2 regions of the Flavobacterium sp. Arc2 genome follow, and region 2 is predicted to be linked to the other one. Evidence: riboswitches for the same ligand, from Rfam matches in the RefSeq annotation. Region 2 holds a riboswitch; the other holds the start of a gene.
The links. Region 2 has a riboswitch for S-adenosylmethionine ahead of QO182_RS02520 (homocysteine S-methyltransferase family protein). Riboswitches for the same ligand answer to the same signal wherever they lie in the genome.

Region 1 (9,850 bases), on a different contig from region 2:
CGCCAATTAAAAACAAGGTAATAGTAAGTCCTGTTTTTGCTAAAGCAACCATATACGGTGCTACCAGAGCTGTTTGTGGAACGTATGTATTAAGTACCATCGCCAAAATAAACACTCCAATAAAATAAGGAATTTTTATTTTGCTCGATTTGTTCTTAAAAACCAGTGCAGTAATCAAAGCAACCGGAATAATCCATAAAGCACGAGCCAGTTTTACAGTTGTTGCAATCTGCAATGCCTCAGGACCATATTTATTAGCTGCACCTACTACTGAACTCGTATCATGAATCGCAATAGCGCACCATAAACCAAATTCCTGTTGGCTTAAGTGCAACCAATGTCCGATAGCAGGAAATAAAAAGAGAGCAATTGAATTAAGGATAAAAATCACGCCTAGGGCTACAGAAGTCTGTTTTTCGTCAGATTTAATGACTGGGGCTATCGCGGCAATAGCACTACCTCCACAAATAGCAGTACCACATGAGATTAAATGAGACGTTTTTTTGTCAATTTTTAACCATTTACCTATTAACAAACCTAAGAGTAAAGTACTAAAGATAGATGCGACAGTAAACAAAAAACCCGTTTTCCCAGCAGAAATCGCAGAGTTTACATTCATTCCAAAACCCAAACCGATAACAGAGAGCTGAAGTAATATATTAATTGCTTTTGCATTAAAGCGCAAAAATGGATTACCAGAAATATTGGCAGCAACTAAACCAAGAACTAAAGCGATAGGTGGCGAAATTAATCCGGAAATACAAATTACCAGCAATAGGACAAAAATAACTTGCTGTGTTATAGTATTCGTATTAAAAAAAGGAGAACTGTTCTTTGAGATGATTTTAGACTGATTTTCCACGGTGAATATATTGAATTAGTACCCAACAAAGATGCGGGGATAAATCGGTATTCACCAATCATAATAAACAATCTATTATAACTTTAAATTATAGTGTTTCGTAATATTTTTGATAAACAAATCTGAAAGAGCGTTTGTTTTTCCTTGTAAACCAATGATATAAAAATAACGTTCTATAATAAGGTTATCTACATCAAGAATGACTAACTCATTGTTTTTCAATTCTTTTTCAATAGCATGTATCGAAATAAAAGCCACGCAATTTGAATTCATAAGATACGACTTGATACTTTCAGTACTCCCTAATTGCATCTCCACAATCAACTCAGCCATCTTAATTTTTAAAGGTTTCAAAGCGTGTTCGATTACTTCTAATGTTCCTGACCCTTGTTCCCGCATTAAAAATCGCAATTGCACGAGGTCTTCCTTTGTAATTTCTCCTTTGTCTACCAATGGATTAGCTCTATTACAAACCAGTACTAATTCGTCTTTTAAAAACGGAGTATATTTAATAGCTTTGTTTTTAGACTGTCCTTCAACAATGCCGATTTCGATTTCTTTATTCAGTAAGGCGTTTTCTATTTGTTCTGTGTTACCATTACGCAAAATAACTTTGACACCCTGCATTTCCTGATGAAAGCGAGCTAATAGTGGCGGAATTATATATTGAGAAATAGTTGTGCTGGCTCCTAGGCGAAGCATACCGTGCTGCTCTTTTATAAGTGAGCTCATTTCAAAATCAATTTCACGGTAGATTTCAAAAATGTTCTTGGCATGTTTGACTAACTGTTCTCCCGCATGCGTCAGCGAAATCTTTGAGCCATTTCGGTCAAAAAGCTTCACTTTATATTCTTCTTCCAGTTCTTGTATGTGCTTAGATACTGCTGGCTGTGTAATGAATAATTCAGTTGCTGCTTTAGTAAAACTTAATCGGGTAGCCACGGTGAAAAACACTTTTAATCTAAAATCCATAATTGCATTGTATGGGTTAAACCAAATGGAATTTACAACAATCCATTGTACTTCCTTACAAACCATTCGGTGGAAAGCAATGAAACAATTAAAATTAGCAGTAAAGTCCAATCAATCAAAGGAGAGCGGGTTACCGTATTTTTTTCTATTGCTTTATAATTGTCATCTTCTAAAAGTGATTTGATTAGTGTGTTCACCTGATTTGGAAAATAAACCGCTCCTTGCGTTTGCGTGGCCAATTGTTTTAATTTTTCCACGTCGGGATTGACAAATTGCTTTTCTTTGTCGAAATCTAAAATTTCAAAATGACTTGAATAACTTGTATTTGAATTCAGTTCTTTTACAGAGAAATTATAAGTTCCCGCTGCAAGTCCGTCTAAATTTACTTTGTAAAATGCGTTTCCTTTCAATAAATCGTAGTTCTTAGTTTGTTTTGTTGCTGTATTTGTTACAATAATTGTCAAACGCGCTTTATCGTCAAATTCATAGTTTTTATTGAAATATTGAGCCGTTATTTCGATAGCGTCACCTGAGTTATAAAAACTTTCATGATTAACCACTAATGCTTTTTTAGAACTACTAGAGGCTAGATACTGAATTGTTTTATCTATAAAAACATCAAATTTAGCAAAGGACTGAGTGTCAACATGACTTTGCAATCTCCATTTCCAGATATTTTCACCCAATAGAAATGCGCTACGATTTCCTTGATTTTCGGCATATACTAATAATGGGGAATTTGTATCTATAGTTCTAATTTTAGAAGAAAGTAAAACAGAAGCGTTGCCCTTAACGGTAATACCTCCAAAGGCATTTTCTAATGGAGGAAAATTTTCGAAACCAATATTATCTGTGGCAAATAAATTAAATTGGGGATTAAAACTCGCTAAATAATTCTCTTTTTGATTACTCATTTTAAATGCTAAACTACTTTGCTCCTTATTTAAAAAGGAGAAATCAGTACTTGTTCCGGTAATAATAAAAGTAGATATTCCTGCCTTTTTATTATCTTCAAAGATAGACTTAAAGGCTATCGTCGGTTGATATAAAACCAGAACATTGTAATCTTTTAATGAATTGACAGCGTTAGGTTTAATAACGGTTACTTTGCGTTGTGCATTAAATTCAATACTGCGTTTTAAAGCACCTACATCCGGATGATTTATTGCCGTTATAAGTGCAATATTTGTTTTCTGATCAATTACTTCTACCGCAAAGTTTTTTGAATTATTATAAGTGTTTTTCTCTTTTTCAAGACTGGATAATGTTGCTTTAAAAGTTTGCGAACCTATTTTATTTGCCGGTAAAAGAACATTTAAAATGGCAGTTCTTTTAGAGGATGAAAAGGAAACACTTTGTTTTGTAACAACTGAATTCCCTTGTGAAATCATAAAATCTGCAGACACATTTTTGTCTCTAGAATAGTTCAGGAAAACTTCTACAGGAAATTTATTTTTGTAGAATGCATATTTATTGACATTGATTTGGCTAATCTTTAAGTCGATTACCTTGGTTGTATCTCCCAAAATTATTGGAAAAACTTTATTGGCAGCATCAAAACTATAAACATAATCATTACCTGAAGTCTGATTTCCGTCTGTTAAGAGAATTGTTGGGAATATACTATTTCTATTAGTACTTCTTAACTCTTTTGAAATTCCGCCTAGATTAGTTTGTGTCCCTTTAAAGTCAAATTTTTCTGAGGGTTCAAATGCCGTGTCAAATCGATACGACTGCAAATTAAACTTTTCATTTAAGGCTGAGTTTGCTGTTATTAAAGCATATATTTCTAAAGCTTTTTTGTTAGCGTTTAAGGCCGTTATCGAACTTGAATTATCTACAACAACTGCCAAAGGCGGTTTGATAATCTCCAGCGTATTTCTGGTGATTATGGGATTAATCAACAATAATAGAATCCCGAACAAGGATAGAAAACGCAATAAAGCCAAAAACAAATTTAGTTTTGATTTGCTTTTGGCTTTATAAAAATATTGGTAAAATGATAAACCACCGGCAATTACTATTGATAGTAGAATTAGTAGGACCGTGTTTGTTGTCATTCTATTTATTTTAAATGATGAATTTTAAATGGAAAGAATTCAGTATTTTAAAATTCATCATCTAAAATTTATAATTTCTTATGTTAGCATTCCTCCATCAACATTTAAGACTTGACCAGTGATATACGCACTCATGTCAGACGCTAAGAAAAGGCAAGCATTAGCAACATCCTCAGTAGTTCCTCCGCGTTTCAACGGAATCCCGTCTCTCCATGCTTGAACGACATCATCATTTAATTTTGCTGTCATTTCAGTTTCAATAAATCCTGGAGCAATAGCATTACAGCGAATGTTACGCGAACCTAATTCAAGTGCAACCGATTTTGTAAATCCAATAACACCTGCTTTTGAAGCGGCATAATTCGTTTGGCCCGCATTACCCTTCACTCCTACTACACTACTCATATTGATAATTGATCCGGCGCGTTTTTTCAAGAAAGTTCTTTGAATTGCTTTGGTCATATTGAAAACTGATTTCAAGTTCACATCAATAACTTTGTCAAAATCCTCTTCAGACATACGCATTAGCAAGTTGTCTTTAGTAATTCCAGCATTATTAATCAAAATATCAACAGTTCCAAATTCAGCAATTACAGCATCAACCATAGCTTGTGCTTCATTAAAATCAGCTGCATTTGATTGGTATCCTTTTGCTTTTATTCCAAGAGCGTTCAATTCATTTTCTAATGCTAAAGCCGATTCCACAGATGAACTGTATGTAAAAGCAACATTTGCTCCATGTTTTGCAAAAACTTCTGCAATTCCTTTTCCAATTCCGCGACTCGCGCCTGTTATAATGGCCACTTTTCCTTCTAGTAATTTCATATTCAAAAATTATTTTAATTTTTATTTGTAGCTATTCCTGCTATCCGCTTCAATCTTTTATGACCGCTAGCGCTTTCATAAAAGGATTTCCACTACTATCAGGGCTATCTTACAGTTGTCAAATATAGAATAATTCCTTTTTTAAAAAAATTTAAAAATCAATAACATTCGAAATCGAACCGATTTTAAAGATCCAGAAATCGTTTTACCAATTTGTCCCAAAAAGAGCTATAAATCGCAACCAAAGTAAAAATAAACAAAAATAAATGATACCAAGCATTTGTTAGTAAATCCATAAAATCAAGTTTGCCATTTGCAAAACTTAAAATCAGCAATACTTGTGCCCCATAAGGCAAGATCCCTTGCACTACACAAGAAAATATATCAAGAATTGCTGCTGTTTTCTTGGGACTCAAATCGTATTCATCACTAATTTCCTTAGCAATTCCACCTGTTATAACAATGGAAACTGTATTATTGGCAATAGCCACATTCGTAAAACCTACCAAAGCACCAATTCCAGCCTGCGCCGATTTTTTACTTTTAATGCGCTTTTTGATTTGGTACAATAAATAAGCAATTCCTCCAGCTTTATCAACCATTGCTGCTAAACCACCAGTAAGCATAGACAATAAAAATATTTCAGTCATACTAGTGAAGCCCTCATATATCTTTTGGGCAAATTCCATCAACGTAAAATGATTTCCAAAATACCCAATCAATCCAGCTAATAAAGTTCCAATAATCAGTGTTGAAAAAACGTTTATGCCAACTAATGCTAATACAATTACTAGAACGTAAGGAACAATAGTTATCCATTCAAAATTGGTCTTAGGAATCGCCACTGCAGTAATATCAGAGTTCAGTCCCAAATAAAAGAAAACTAGAACGGTTATAATGGCTGCGGGAAAAGCAATGAATAAATTTATTTTGAATTTATCTTTCAGTTTACATCCTAATGATTGCGTAGCAGCAATTGTAGTATCTGAAATCATCGATAGATTATCTCCAAGCATCGAACCACCTAACAAAGCGCCAGCAATCAATTGTAATGAAGCTCCACTTGAATTAGCCAGACTAACAGCTATAGGTCCAATAGCTACAATAGCACCTACAGAAGTTCCAGTAGCTGTTGATAAAAAGGCCGCTATTAAAAAGATCCCTAACGGAAAATAAGCGACATCAATTGTATTAATTCCAAGGCTTACAACTGCATCCACACCTCCCGTTGCTTTACTAACAACAGCAAATGCTCCCGCGAGAAGATAAATGAGACACATGGTCATAATTTTACTCTCTCCACAACCAGCAATCAAAGTGGCTACTTTCTCATCAGACGAACTTTTGAATAGTAAAAAAGCAGAAATAATTCCTATCACAACAGCAATTGGCGCAGGTAAAGCATAGAAATCATCAAGCCATATACCGGCTCCTAAAAAAATAAAAATAAAAATTAATAAGGGAATTAGAGCAAATGCATTTCCTTTTTTTTTCAATAAATGAGTCATAAATCAGTTTTATAATGATATAAATATGACGAAAAACAATAGCTAAAAAAATGGGAATGTAAAACAACATTTTTTCCAAAGGATTTGGCTTATCGTTTTAGCACCTTGCTCGTTGTTGCAGGTTGCTATCTCTTTTTGAGATTCGTGATAACGGCTGCAAAAGTAATTATTATTTTTTGAAATCGTCACCTTCGACCAGAAAAAATATTTTACAAAAAAAAGCCTTACCGAAGTAAAGCTTTTTTATAACTAATTTAGTTTTTTATAAATTTCATATTCGAACTTCCTTTATCTGTATTCATTTTCAAGAAATACTTTCCGGAAGCCAGTTTAGAAACATCAACCTTTGTTACTGAAGTCGCATTCGGAACAGCAATGACCATTTGTCCAAGAATATCATAAATTGCTATTGATTGTACTTCTATCGAATTTTTATAATTAATATTTAGAATCTCATTTACTGGATTTGGAAACACACTAAAGTAATTTGAAAATTCAAAATCTGAAGTTGCTAAGGTTTTAAAGGTAGATGTCGCTTTGTTTGTCAGAATTGGAAAGTTATAATCAAAATAAATATTAGCTTCATTTTGGAATGTATCGCCAACTACTAATGTTGGTAATGTTTTAATCTTAAAAGCTATATAACCATCATTATTAGCATCATCAAAAGGCAAATTGATGTTTTCGAATATAAATTCCACCTTGTTTTCCTCAGAAATTTTGCTTACAAATTCATGACTTCCTTTCGTTGGAACCAAGCTTGAAATATTAAATTTGGTTAAATCGATTAGATCTTTTACTACAATATTTTGAGCGCGATAAGTTCCTGTATTTTCAAACCGAATCATATAATGTACATATTCCCCAATCAAACTTGGAGTAATGACATTTCCTTCTAAGCAGGTTTTATCATTTGGGTCATAAGAACCAACAACACTTTGGCGTAAAGCAAACGAATTATCAATAGGTTTTTCATCTCCTGTTATAGGATTAATTACTGCGTTAAAACTCAAACGGTCTCCAATATTTACAGCAGGAGTTTCCATTGGCGAATTCACATTCAAGGTAACTGCAATCTCACGCGTTTCAAATGGTTGTAAATTGATATAATCCCAACTAAGTCTGTCTGTCACTTGACTATTTACAGCTGGATTTGCTGATATATAATCTAAAACGGCATCATTAAAACTTAGACTTACTGCACCTGATTGTATAGTAGTTCCTTTGTTTTTATATATGATTTTATAAGTAGCGTCAAATCCTGGCCTAGCTGGAATTATTGGTAATAAAGTTACTTCTAAATCGGGATGAACACCATTTGGAGTAACACAAAAATCTTGAGTGAATGGACTATTTTGCGATGGAAAACTCGCATCGATTGAACTAGGTGAAACACTAAAATAATTTGGATTTTCTAAAATTGGAGTAATAGTATGCATTCCTTCTCCAACAGGAAGACTATAGTTCCCCGAATTATTGGAGATTAAATTCCCCTTATTCACACCATTAGTAATAGAAAAATTTAAATTAGAATAACTTATATCTGATGAGTCACAACCATTTCCATTTGTATCTAAAATAGCCTTTCCTCGAATGGTGTAGAAATTACCTCCTGGAGAAAATGAACAATAGGAGTTTATTTCACAATTCGTAATACCCTGTAAAGTCAGAATAAACTTTGCGTTATTAACATTAAAATCATCAGTACAAATAAAGGTTAAATTAGGATTATTCTGTAATAATAAATCAATTAAGGGCAAACCATTTTTTAAATTTAAATTAACCAAATTGTTGTTTTGACAATCCAAATAGATTTGGTTGCATTCTGATAAATCAAGACTTAAAAATTTATTATTTCTGCAAGTAACAGACTGTAAATTACTACATCCTTTAAAAGTTATCTGCTCTAATAAATTATTATTTAATAATACTGATGTTAACTTATTTAAATTACTTAAATCTAACATAGTCAATAGATTATTTTCACAAATAATTTCATGTAAATTAGGGCATCCTGACACCTTTAAATCTGTAAGTTGATTGTCTGAACAATAGAGACTAACTAGTCCTTTATTACTGGAAAAATCGAGTGTAGTCAGTTTGTTTTCATTACAATAAAGAATATTCAACTTATTTAAGTTATCAATATTTAAACTTGTCAAGGAATTTCTTTGACATTGTAATTGCTCTAAGTTTTTTAATCCTGACAAATCTAAAGTGCTTAAATTATTTCCTATCACAGATAACGCTCTTAAGTTTGAAAAATTATTTATCCCCGTTAAGTCAGATATATTTGATTCACTTACATACAATTGGTAAACCTCTAATGCTTCACTTACTTCTATTTCACCATTGTTATTAGAGTCTATTTTTATACTATTCCCATATAAACCTATAGCATCATTATTCCCTATGTTTGTTGACAGTAATTTAGTTTTAAAATTAGCATCAGGAAAATTAATTATTTGAGCATTAACTCCAGAAAATATAAAAAGAGCAAGTAATAAAAAGTAGAATTTTCTCATATATAATTTTTAAAGCAAGTAAATATAACAAAATTTGTACTACAAAAAATAATGTCCATAAAATGAATAACTCACAACAGATTTCTATAGAAAAAAGAACAGGATTATAGTAACATTTTGTAAAAAAGAGAAAAGGATTACATTCTTCTTAAGTATATTTGTCAGTAGTCAATTTAGCATTATCCCTTTTATTTAAAATAAGAAAGAGAAAAGTCAATTTCCCAAATTTGTAAATGAAAAAAATATTTTTCTTATTTTATATTCTTTTTAGTATAGTTGCTAATGCGCAATTAGTGGTCGATAATACGTCTCAAACGCCTAAACAATTAGTGCAAAACGTAGTCGTAGGACAAGGAATTAACGTTTCCAATATTAAATTTAATGGTACTGCCGCCAATGCAGATTTAGTTAGTGATCAAGTAGGCCTTTTCTCTAATGGGCTGACAACAAACATCGGCTTAAATACCGGAATTATTTTAAGCACTGGAAATGCTATAATTGCAAAAGGTGTAAATGATAATCCATCTGGAACTTTAGAAACTACAAATCCATTTATAGGAGATCCTGACTTATCTATTTTATCCAATAATCAAACAATTCAGAATGTAGCCATTCTTGAATTTGACTTTATACCTACAGGAAATAAATTGAGTTTTAATTTTGTTTTTGCCTCAGAGGAATATCCTGAATATGTAAATGATACCTATAATGATAATTTTGGTTTTTTCTTGAGTGGACCGGGAATTACAGGTCCTTTTTCAGGTAGTTCTAAAAATATTGCATTAATCCCTACTACAACTCTACCTGTTTCTATTAATAATTTAAACAACGGAAAATCAAATGTGGGACCTTGTGAATATTGTGAATATTACGTTGATAACACAGCGGGAACTACTATTCAATATGACGGATTTACTAAAGTCTTATCGGCCAATGCTGATGTTGTTTGCGGCCAAACCTATCATATTAAGTTAGCGATAGGTAATGCTGGTGCTGATAATTATTATGATTCGGCTGTATTTATAGAAGGTGCCAGTTTTAGTTCCCCGTCAATTAATTTAGGACCTGACTTGAAGATATGCAGTGCCTCAAACCATG
Region 2 (9,850 bases):
TGAAATAATGATTAATGGCGGAAACAAAATTATCAAAAACACATTCGATCAAAACCGAGTTTATGCAGCAGTACAAGTGGGAGTGAGTCCAGCAGTTGCTTTAGAATTAGGTTATTTGAATAGTTTTCAAGAAAGATCAAATGGTGTAGATTATTTCAATAGAGATATTATACGATTCAGTTTCATTCACAAGGTTAAAATATAATACAGAGTACGTGTTCTGTATAGAAATAAAAATAAAAACATTCAGATTTAAAAGTTTGTATAGAGGCATTCAACAAAACTTGAAACCTTAAACTTGAAATCCTGAAACAAAACATATAAAATGGAAGTTTTAAAAATAGCAACAGCAGGAAGTGTAGATGACGGAAAAAGTACATTAATCGGAAGATTATTATACGATACACAATCTTTGACGACAGACAAACTGGAAGCAATAGAAAAAAGCAGTAAGCAAAAAGGATATGATTATTTAGATTTTTCTTTGGCTACTGACGGATTAGTTGCTGAGAGAGAACAAGGAATTACAATTGATGTAGCGCATATTTATTTTTCTACTGCAAAGAAAAGTTACATCATTGCAGATACTCCAGGTCACGTAGAATACACTCGTAACATGGTTACAGGAGCTTCAACTTCACAAGTATCGATCATTTTAATTGATGCGCGTAAAGGTGTTATTGAACAAACCTACCGTCACTTTTTTATCAATAATTTATTGCGAGTAAAAGAGGTGATTGTTGCTGTTAATAAAATGGACTTGGTTGATTATTCTGAAGAAGTTTACAATAAAATTAAAGCCGACTTTGAAGCATTGAACGCGAAAAGTACTTTTAAAGAACAAAACGTAAGTTACATTCCGTTGAGTGCTTTAACAGGTGATAATGTAGTGGAATCATTAGGTGGAATGCCATGGTACGAAGGACAAACAATCCTAGAACACCTTGAAGCTTTGGATCCTGCAGATGTGTATGAAAAAGGAAAAGCTCGTTTTCCTGTTCAAACTGTTATTCGACCAAAAACCGAAGAGTACCACGATTTCAGAGGATATGCTGGAAAATTGTATGGCAATAATATTAAAGTAGGAGATGCAGTTACTGTATTGCCGTCTTTAACAGAATCGAAAGTATCTAACATTCACTTTTTTGACAAGCAATTTGACGAAGCTTCAGTGGGGTCTTCTGTTACTATCGAATTAGAAAATGATATTAACGTGACCAGAGGAGATATGATTGTAAAATCATCTGAATTGCCTAAAGTTGAGAAAGATATTAATACAACAGTGTGTTGGATGGACAGTAAAAAGTTGGTTCCAGGGGCAAAATATTTTGTACAACACAATACCAACAGAGTTTTAGCTAAAATTGATAGCGTGAAAAACGTAATTGCAACTGATTTCTCAGGAACTACAGAAGCGTCTCAATTAGCAATTAACGAAATAGGAGAAGTAAATATCAAGTTAAGCAAAGCAATCTATTTTGATGCTTACAACGACAATAAATCAAATGGTGCTTTTATCTTAATCGATGCAGCAACCAATACAACAGCAGGAGTAGGGTTTATACGATAGGAATCCCCACCCCAGCCCTCCCCAAAGGGGAGGGAGAGATTGTAGAAAATGTTTGTAGATAAACTTTGTGGCTATGAAGTTTATAACCAGAATATAACACAATAAAGCTCCTCACTGGCTCCCCCTCCTTCGGAGGGGGCCGGGGGGAGGATAACAGTAAATAGGTATGGAAAGTTTTAGAACCGAAATAGAGAATCCGATTGTTCAAAAAGAGATAATCGACTTAGAAAGAAAAATCGCCTTATTCAAAGATGGTAAAATTGACGATGAGCGTTTTCGTAGTCTGCGTTTAGCGCGTGGAGTTTACGGTCAGCGTCAAGAAGGCGTGCAAATGATTCGTATCAAATTGCCTTTTGGTAAAGTGACTAGTGAACAATTGGTGCGTATTACTAAAGTTTCAGATGAATATTCAACAGGACGTTTGCATATTACTACGCGTCAGGATATCCAAATTCACTATGTGAGTTTAGATAGAACGCCAGAACTTTGGGCAAACCTTGCCAAAGACGATATTACATTACGTGAAGCTTGCGGGAATACGGTAAGAAACATTACGGCAAGTGAATTGGCTGGTGTTGATGTTGACGAACCTTTTGACGTGTCGCCTTATGCGCACGCTATGTTTCAGTTTTTCTTGAGAAATCCTATTTGTCAAGAAATGGGACGTAAATTCAAAATGTCATTTTCATCTTCTGATAAAGATACAGCGCTAAGTTATTTGCATGATTTAGGATTTATTCCAAAGATTGTAAACGGGGAACGCGGTTTCAAAGTAATGCTTGGTGGAGGATTAGGTTCTCAACCACATCACGCTGAATTATTATCAGAATTTATTCCGGTAAATCAAATCATCCCAACAACAGAAGGGGTGTTAAGAGTTTTTGATCGTCATGGTGAAAGAGCCAAACGTTTAAAAGCACGTATGAAATTCCTAATTAAGGATATTGGAAGAGATGAGTTTTTACGTCTAGTTGATGAAGAGAAAAAAGCATTGTCATACCAATCATACGAAATTGATACTACTGCTTTTGACGGTGCAATTCCAGCTACTTTATTAGAAGTACCTGCAGTAACTATTGACGATACAGCTGCTTATGAAGCTTGGAAACAATCGAATGTGATTGCTCAAAAACAAGCGGGTTATGTTGCGATAGGTATTAAAGTCCTTTTAGGAGATTTTTATACAGATAAAGCGAGAGCGTTGGCCGAATTAATTAAAAATTATGGAGCAAATGAATTGCGTTTTTCATTAAAGCAAAATATTGTTCTTAGAAATATAAAAGAGGAAAATTTACCATTCTTCTACCAAGAACTAGCCAAATTAGACTTCGTGACTTTGGGTTACGATACAATTAACGATATCACCGCATGTCCAGGAACAGATACCTGTAATCTTGGAATTGCAAGTAGTACCGGAATTGCTGAGGAATTAGAAAGAGTATTAAAATTAGAATTTCCGCAATATAAAGAGAATAGAGAAATCACAATCAAAATTAGTGGTTGTATGAACGCTTGTGGACAACACAACATGTCTTCAATTGGTTTTCAAGGAATGTCTATCAACTCAGGTAAATTAGTGGCTCCGGCTTTACAAGTATTGCTTGGAGGCGGAATTTTAGGAGATGGAAAAGGACGTTTTTCTGATAAAGTAATCAAGATTCCAAGTCGGAGAGGACCTGATGCATTACGTTATATCTTAAATGATTTTGAAGCGAATGCTAACGGAAAGTCTTTCTTAGATTATTATGACGCTCAAGGCGAAAAGTATTTCTACGAATTCTTAAAACCTTTGGCGGATGTTACTAATCTTACCGACGAAGATTTTATCGATTGGGGAAATGCTGACAATTATGTAAAAGCGGTTGGAGTAGGGGAATGTGCTGGAGTTGTAATTGACCTAGTAGCAACTTTAATTTTGGAAGCCAAAGATAAATTGACTTTTGCACAAGAAGCTTTCGAAGATAAAAATTGGGCTGATGCTATTTACTTGGCGTATGCAGGTTTTGTAAATGGTGCTAAAGCTTTGTTATTGGCTGAAAACCAAAAAACAAACCACCATGCAGGAATCATCAATTTGTTTGATACTGTTTTTGTTGAAACTAAAAAAATAGCTTTAGATTCAACTTTTAAAGACTTGGTATACCAAATTAATCAAAATGAACCTTCTGAGGCTTTCGCCAAAAAATACATACAGGAAGCAATTGCTTTCTTTCAAAATATAGAAACCTACAGAGCAAAAGACTTAGCTAATGCATAAAACAGTAAAACCAATAGTAACTTTAGTAGGAGCGGGGCCTGGAGATCCAGATTTGCTTACTATAAAAGGAGCAAAAGCACTTGCTGAAGCCAATGTGGTTTTATACGATGCTTTGGCTAATGAAGAGTTGTTGAGCTATGCTCCTAAACGCGCATTGAAAATATTTGTTGGAAAAAGAAAAGGATGCCACGCTTACACGCAAGACCAAATCAACCAACTAATTGTAGATAATGCCTTAACTTATGGCCATGTCGTTCGTCTTAAAGGGGGGGATCCTTTTATTTTTGGTAGAGGAAGTGAAGAAATAGACTATGTAGAAAGTTTTGGAATTCCTACATTTGTTGTTCCTGGAATTTCATCGGCTATCGCCGTACCTGCTTCTCAAGGAATTTCCTTGACAAAAAGAGGTGTTTCGGAGAGTTTTTGGGTAATAACAGGGACAACTTCGGCGCGAAAACTATCAACAGATGTGGCTTTGGCGGCTCAATCATCAGCAACAGTTGTTGTTTTGATGGGGATGAGTAAGTTAGACCAGATTGTGTCTATTTTTCAAAATGAATCTAAGGGAGAAACGCCCGTAGCAATTATTCAAAACGGAACCACTCCAGAGGAAAAAATTGGAATAGGAACAATAAATTCGATTCAGCAAGTAGTTGCCGACAAGAATTTAAGTTCTCCAGCCATTATCGTAATTGGAGAAGTAGTAGCCGATAGTAAGAAAAGCAAGGGATTTTATAAAGAATTAAAATCCATTAGCAACAAACATGTAATATATGGAAAGGAATGAATTATACCCCGTATTTCTAAAACTCAACAATCTTAATGTATTGATTGTAGGAGGTGGAAATGTAGGTTTAGAAAAATTGACATTCATGCTGAAATCCAGCCCTAATGCAAATGTTGAGGTTGTTGCACCACGGTTTTTACCAGAATTAGTTGAGTTGGTCAATAAGCATGATTCGGTAAAGTTGACCATGAAGAAATTCAAGAAAAAGATGCTAAAGAAAAGGCATATGGTTATTGCTTGTACAGATGATCTTGAAGTGAATAAAAGGATTTATGATTTATGTAGAGAAAGATATTTAATTTGTAATATTGCCGATACACCGCCACTTTGTGATTATTATTTAGGCGGAATCGTAACCAAAGGGAATGTGAAAATTGCCATATCAACAAATGGTAAATCACCCACAACAGCCAAAAGATTACGAGAATTTTTTGAAGAAGTGATTCCTGAGGATATTAATAAAATGGTAGAAAATCTCAATGAATATCGCAAAACCTTAAAAGGTGATTTCGAAGAGAAAGTACAAAAGATGAATGAGATCACAGCTTCGTTGAAAAATAAAGAATACAGAGAATAGAGCAAAGAAATTAGAGAAGAGAATAAAGAAAATAGAACATAGTGTTCGAATGATATTTATCATTTATTTTTGAGCGAATCATTCGTTCCTTTGTGAACAAAATAATAAGTAAGAACAAGTATAACAAAAGAAACTCTTCCCAGTCTCCCCCTCCTGATAGCTATCGGGATTGGAGGGGGCTGTGGGAGGAATAAAAGTATTGAACATGATTGAAACAGATATCCTAATAATAGGAGCCGGACCAACTGGTTTATTTGCCGTTTTTGAAGCAGGATTATTAAAATTAAAATGCCATATATTAGATGCTTTGCCACAAGCAGGTGGGCAGCTATCTGAATTATATCCTAAAAAACCTATCTACGATATTCCAGGATTTCCTGAAGTACTAGCGGGAGATTTAGTAAATAATTTAATGGAACAAATCAAACAATTTGAGCCAGGATTTACCTTAGGAGAGCGTGCTGAAACAATCGTAAAACAAGAAGACGGAAGCTTTATTGTAACTTCAAACGAAGGGACTGAGTTTCATGCTAAAGTAGTTGCTATTGCAGGTGGTTTAGGAAGTTTTGAACCTAGAAAACCACTTATCGACGGAATCGCTTTCTATGAAAATAAAGGAATTAAATACTTTATCAAAGATCCAGAAGAGTTTAGAGATAAAAGAGTTGTGATTGCAGGTGGAGGAGATTCAGCGCTTGACTGGAGTATTTTCCTGACAGATGTAGCATCAGAGGTGACATTGATTCACCGTCGTAACGAATTCCGTGGCGCATTAGACTCTGTTGAAAAAGTACAGGAGCTAAAAGATTCAGGAAAAATTCGTATGATTACACCGGCTGAGGTAGTAGGATTAAATGGAGCAGAGCACATCGAGTCGATTGTTATCGATGAAAATGGAGCACAAAGAACCATTCCTACAGATTACTTTATTCCACTTTTTGGTCTTACGCCAAAATTAGGTCCTATTGGAAACTGGGGATTAGAAATAGAGAAAAATGCAATCAAAGTAAATAATGCTTTAGATTACCAAACTAATATTCCAGGTATTTTTGCTATCGGAGATGTGAATACCTATCCAGGTAAACTAAAATTAATCCTTTGTGGTTTTCACGAAGCGACATTAATGTGTCAGGCAGCTTACCAAATTATCAATCCAGGGAAACGTTATGTGTTGAAATATACTACAGTTTCAGGTGTTGACGGATTTGACGGAACTCGTAAAGAAGCTCCAAAAGCAGTGGTTAAAGCCATTGTGTAACAATTCGAATAAAAACCAATAAAAAAATATAGCGTTAATACTTGCAAGTATTAGCGCTATGTCTTTTCTTTGTAGTGTTCCTATATTTATTGACAGTTATCACGAAAGGCGGAGGGAAAGACCCGATGAAACCTTAGCAACCCTTTATCTTATAAAGAAGGTGCTACATTCTACTTTATGCTGAATATATTTCAGCATCTAAGATAGATAACACAAGAATACTTCCACAGTATTTCTCAAACCTTTTCTTGACAACATATCGATATTTTTTTTAGAGCGAATGATTGGTGCTTTTTTGCCATCATCTTTCCTGCTGTACGCTATATCTTTTTATCCTGAATTTAGTTCAGGATAAAAAGGATGCCGCTCCCATCAGGGCTAAAGAGAAACAGTAGTGAACTTTTGTAATTATTAATCAAAAGTATAGATTTAGAAAGTTTTCTAGATTTCAATTATCATACGTTATGTCAAAAGAGATTAAAGACAGTTTAGGAATTCCCCCTTCGGGGGTTAGGGGGAACATTCAAGAAGCCATTAAAAAAAACATACTCATTCTCGATGGAGCCATGGGAACTATGTTGCAACGCTACAATTTCTCCGAAGAAGATTTTCGAGGAGAGCGTTTCAAAGATTTTCCACATTCCTTAAAAGGAAACAACGATTTATTATCACTCACACAACCACAAGCTATAAAAGCGGTGCATGCTGCTTATTTTGAGGCAGGAGCTGATATTGTTGAAACCAATACTTTCTCAGGAACCACCATCGGAATGGCCGATTATCATCTAGAAGACATTGTTTATGAATTGAACTACGAATCGGCCAAAATTGCCCGTGAAGTAGCCGATGAATGGACAGCTAAAAATCCGGACAAACCTCGTTTTGTAGCTGGTTCAATAGGACCAACAAACAGAACGGCAAGTATGTCACCAGACGTAAATGACCCAGGATATAGAGCAGTAACTTTTGATGATTTGCGTATTGCGTACAAGCAACAAGTAGAAGCCTTAATTGACGGCGGAAGTGATCTATTATTGGTCGAAACTATTTTCGATACTTTAAATGCAAAAGCAGCACTTTTTGCAATCGAAGAAGTAAAAGACGAACGCAATATCGATATTCCCATCATGGTTTCAGGAACAATTACTGATGCGTCAGGAAGAACACTTTCTGGACAAACGGTAGAAGCGTTCTTGGTTTCGGTTTCACACATTCCATTGTTGAGTGTAGGATTTAATTGTGCTCTTGGAGCTGATTTGTTAAAACCATACTTACAAACATTGTCGCAAAATACTGCTTTCAATGTATCGGCACATCCTAATGCAGGATTGCCAAATGCCTTTGGAGAATATGACGAAACACCAGCCGAAATGCAATCACAAATAAAAACATATCTCGACGATAATTTGGTAAACATCATAGGTGGATGTTGCGGTACAACCCCAGAACACATCAGGTTAATTGCAGATATTGCCAAGGATTATAAGCCAAGAGTATCAACAGCAACAATGTAAAAACGTAAAGACGCGATTTGTCGCGTCTATATTATAGTCACCTACTAGCGCAAGCGTCTCGCTTGTGCCCGCAAAGAGAGTAAAACGTTCTTTAAAAAAATAAAATTAGTTGATTTTGTCATTTCGACGAAGGAGAAATCACACCAAGTGATTCAGATAATGAGATTCCTCCTTCGTCGGAAAGACAAAAATGAGAAAAAGAGTATTGTTATTAGAACAAAATCGCGTGAGGGATAGCAGTGAAAAGCCCACAGCCTGACGAAGGAAGAGCGAGGACTTGCAGCGAATAGCCCGACCCTTTTGGGGCACGCCCAGAACAATAAGAATTAAAAAGTTATACCTACATAATTTTTAAGATCGTGTAGGACAAATAAAAATATAAAATGGCACAAGCAGAAACTAGAAGAAACTTGGTATTATCGGGATTAGAACCTTTAATCATTACGCCAGATAGCGTATTTGTGAATATTGGGGAACGTACCAATGTTACGGGTTCTAGAAAATTCTTGAGATTAATCAAGGAAGAAAAATACGAAGAGGCACTGAGCATCGCAAAGGAGCAAGTGGAAGGTGGCGCACAAATCATCGATATTAATATGGATGAAGGAATGCTGGATGGCGAATATGCCATGACGAAATTCCTGAATTTAATTGCTGCTGAACCAGATATTTCGCGTGTGCCTATCATGATTGATAGCTCAAAATGGGATATTATAGAGGCAGGACTTAAAGTTGTGCAAGGAAAAAGTGTCGTAAACTCAATTTCGTTAAAAGAAGGAGAAGAGCAATTTATTCATCATGCCAAATTGATTAAACGTTACGGTGCCGCTGCAATTATCATGGCTTTTGATGAAACAGGACAGGCTGATAATTACGATCGTCGAGTTGAAATTTGCCAGCGCTCGTATGATATTTTGGTAAATAAAGTTGGTTTTCCTCCACAGGATATTATTTTCGATTTAAATATATTTCCAGTTGCGACTGGGATGGAAGAACATCGCTTGAATGCTTTGGATTTCTTTAGAGGAACAAAATGGGTTCGTGAAAATTTATCTCATGCACATATTAGTGGCGGAGTAAGTAATGTTTCATTCTCATTTAGAGGAAATGATACGGTTAGGGAAGCGATGCACTCCGTTTTCTTGTATCATGCAATTCAAAACGGAATGACGATGGGAATCGTAAATCCAGAGATGTTGACCATTTATGATGATATCCCAAAAGATTTATTGGAACGCGTTGAGGATGTAATTCTAAATAGAAGAGACGATGCTACTGAAAGACTATTGGATTTTGCTGAAAATGTAAAAGGAGATGTAAAGAGTAATGAAAAGGCAATTCAGGAATGGCGCTCGGGAACTATTCAGGAACGATTGACGCATTCATTGGTAAAGGGAGTGGATGAATTTATTCTTTTAGATATTGAAGAAGCCCGACTGGCGGCTGCAAAACCGATCGAAGTTATCGAAATTAATTTGATGACGGGAATGAATGTGGTTGGGGATTTATTTGGATCAGGAAAAATGTTTTTACCACAAGTGGTGAAATCAGCACGTGTGATGAAGAAAGCTGTGGCTTACCTTTTGCCTTTTATAGAAGAGAGTAAACAGGCTGGTGACAAACAAGGGAATGGTAAAATCTTGATGGCAACGGTAAAAGGAGATGTACATGATATAGGTAAAAATATTGTTTCCGTAGTGTTAGCTTGTAATAACTATGAGATTGTAGATTTAGGGGTTATGGTTGCTCCAGAGAAAATAATAGCAGCAGCAATAGAACACAACGTTGATATTATAGGATTGAGCGGATTAATCACGCCGTCGCTAGATGAGATGGTGTTTCTAGCGAAAGAATTGGATAAAAGAGGAATGAAAATTCCGGTGATGA

Region 1: another riboswitch for S-adenosylmethionine. It lies ahead of QO182_RS07180 (Na+/H+ antiporter NhaC family protein); the one in region 2 lies ahead of QO182_RS02520 (homocysteine S-methyltransferase family protein).

What each region holds. Positions count from the first base shown of each region.
Region 1 is NZ_JASMRH010000008.1:60,786-70,635, forward strand. It holds gene QO182_RS07160 (YeiH family protein) at 1-862, opposite strand, end outside; gene QO182_RS07165 (LysR family transcriptional regulator) at 938-1,834, opposite strand; gene QO182_RS07170 (hypothetical protein) at 1,867-3,894, opposite strand; gene fabG (3-oxoacyl-[acyl-carrier-protein] reductase) at 3,973-4,719, opposite strand; gene QO182_RS07180 (Na+/H+ antiporter NhaC family protein) at 4,905-6,227, opposite strand; SAM-I-IV-variant riboswitch at 6,287-6,383, opposite strand; gene QO182_RS07185 (T9SS type A sorting domain-containing protein) at 6,482-8,752, opposite strand; gene QO182_RS07190 (choice-of-anchor L domain-containing protein) at 8,986-9,850, shown strand, end outside.
Region 2 is NZ_JASMRH010000003.1:29,636-39,485, reverse strand. It holds gene QO182_RS02550 (DUF2490 domain-containing protein) at 1-205, shown strand, start outside; gene QO182_RS02545 (sulfate adenylyltransferase subunit 1) at 326-1,570, shown strand; gene QO182_RS02540 (nitrite reductase) at 1,737-3,827, shown strand; gene cobA (uroporphyrinogen-III C-methyltransferase) at 3,820-4,614, shown strand; gene QO182_RS02530 (bifunctional precorrin-2 dehydrogenase/sirohydrochlorin ferrochelatase) at 4,601-5,191, shown strand; gene QO182_RS02525 (NAD(P)/FAD-dependent oxidoreductase) at 5,397-6,449, shown strand; SAM riboswitch class I at 6,543-6,663, shown strand; gene QO182_RS02520 (homocysteine S-methyltransferase family protein) at 6,914-7,963, shown strand; gene QO182_RS02515 (vitamin B12 dependent-methionine synthase activation domain-containing protein) at 8,347-9,850, shown strand, end outside.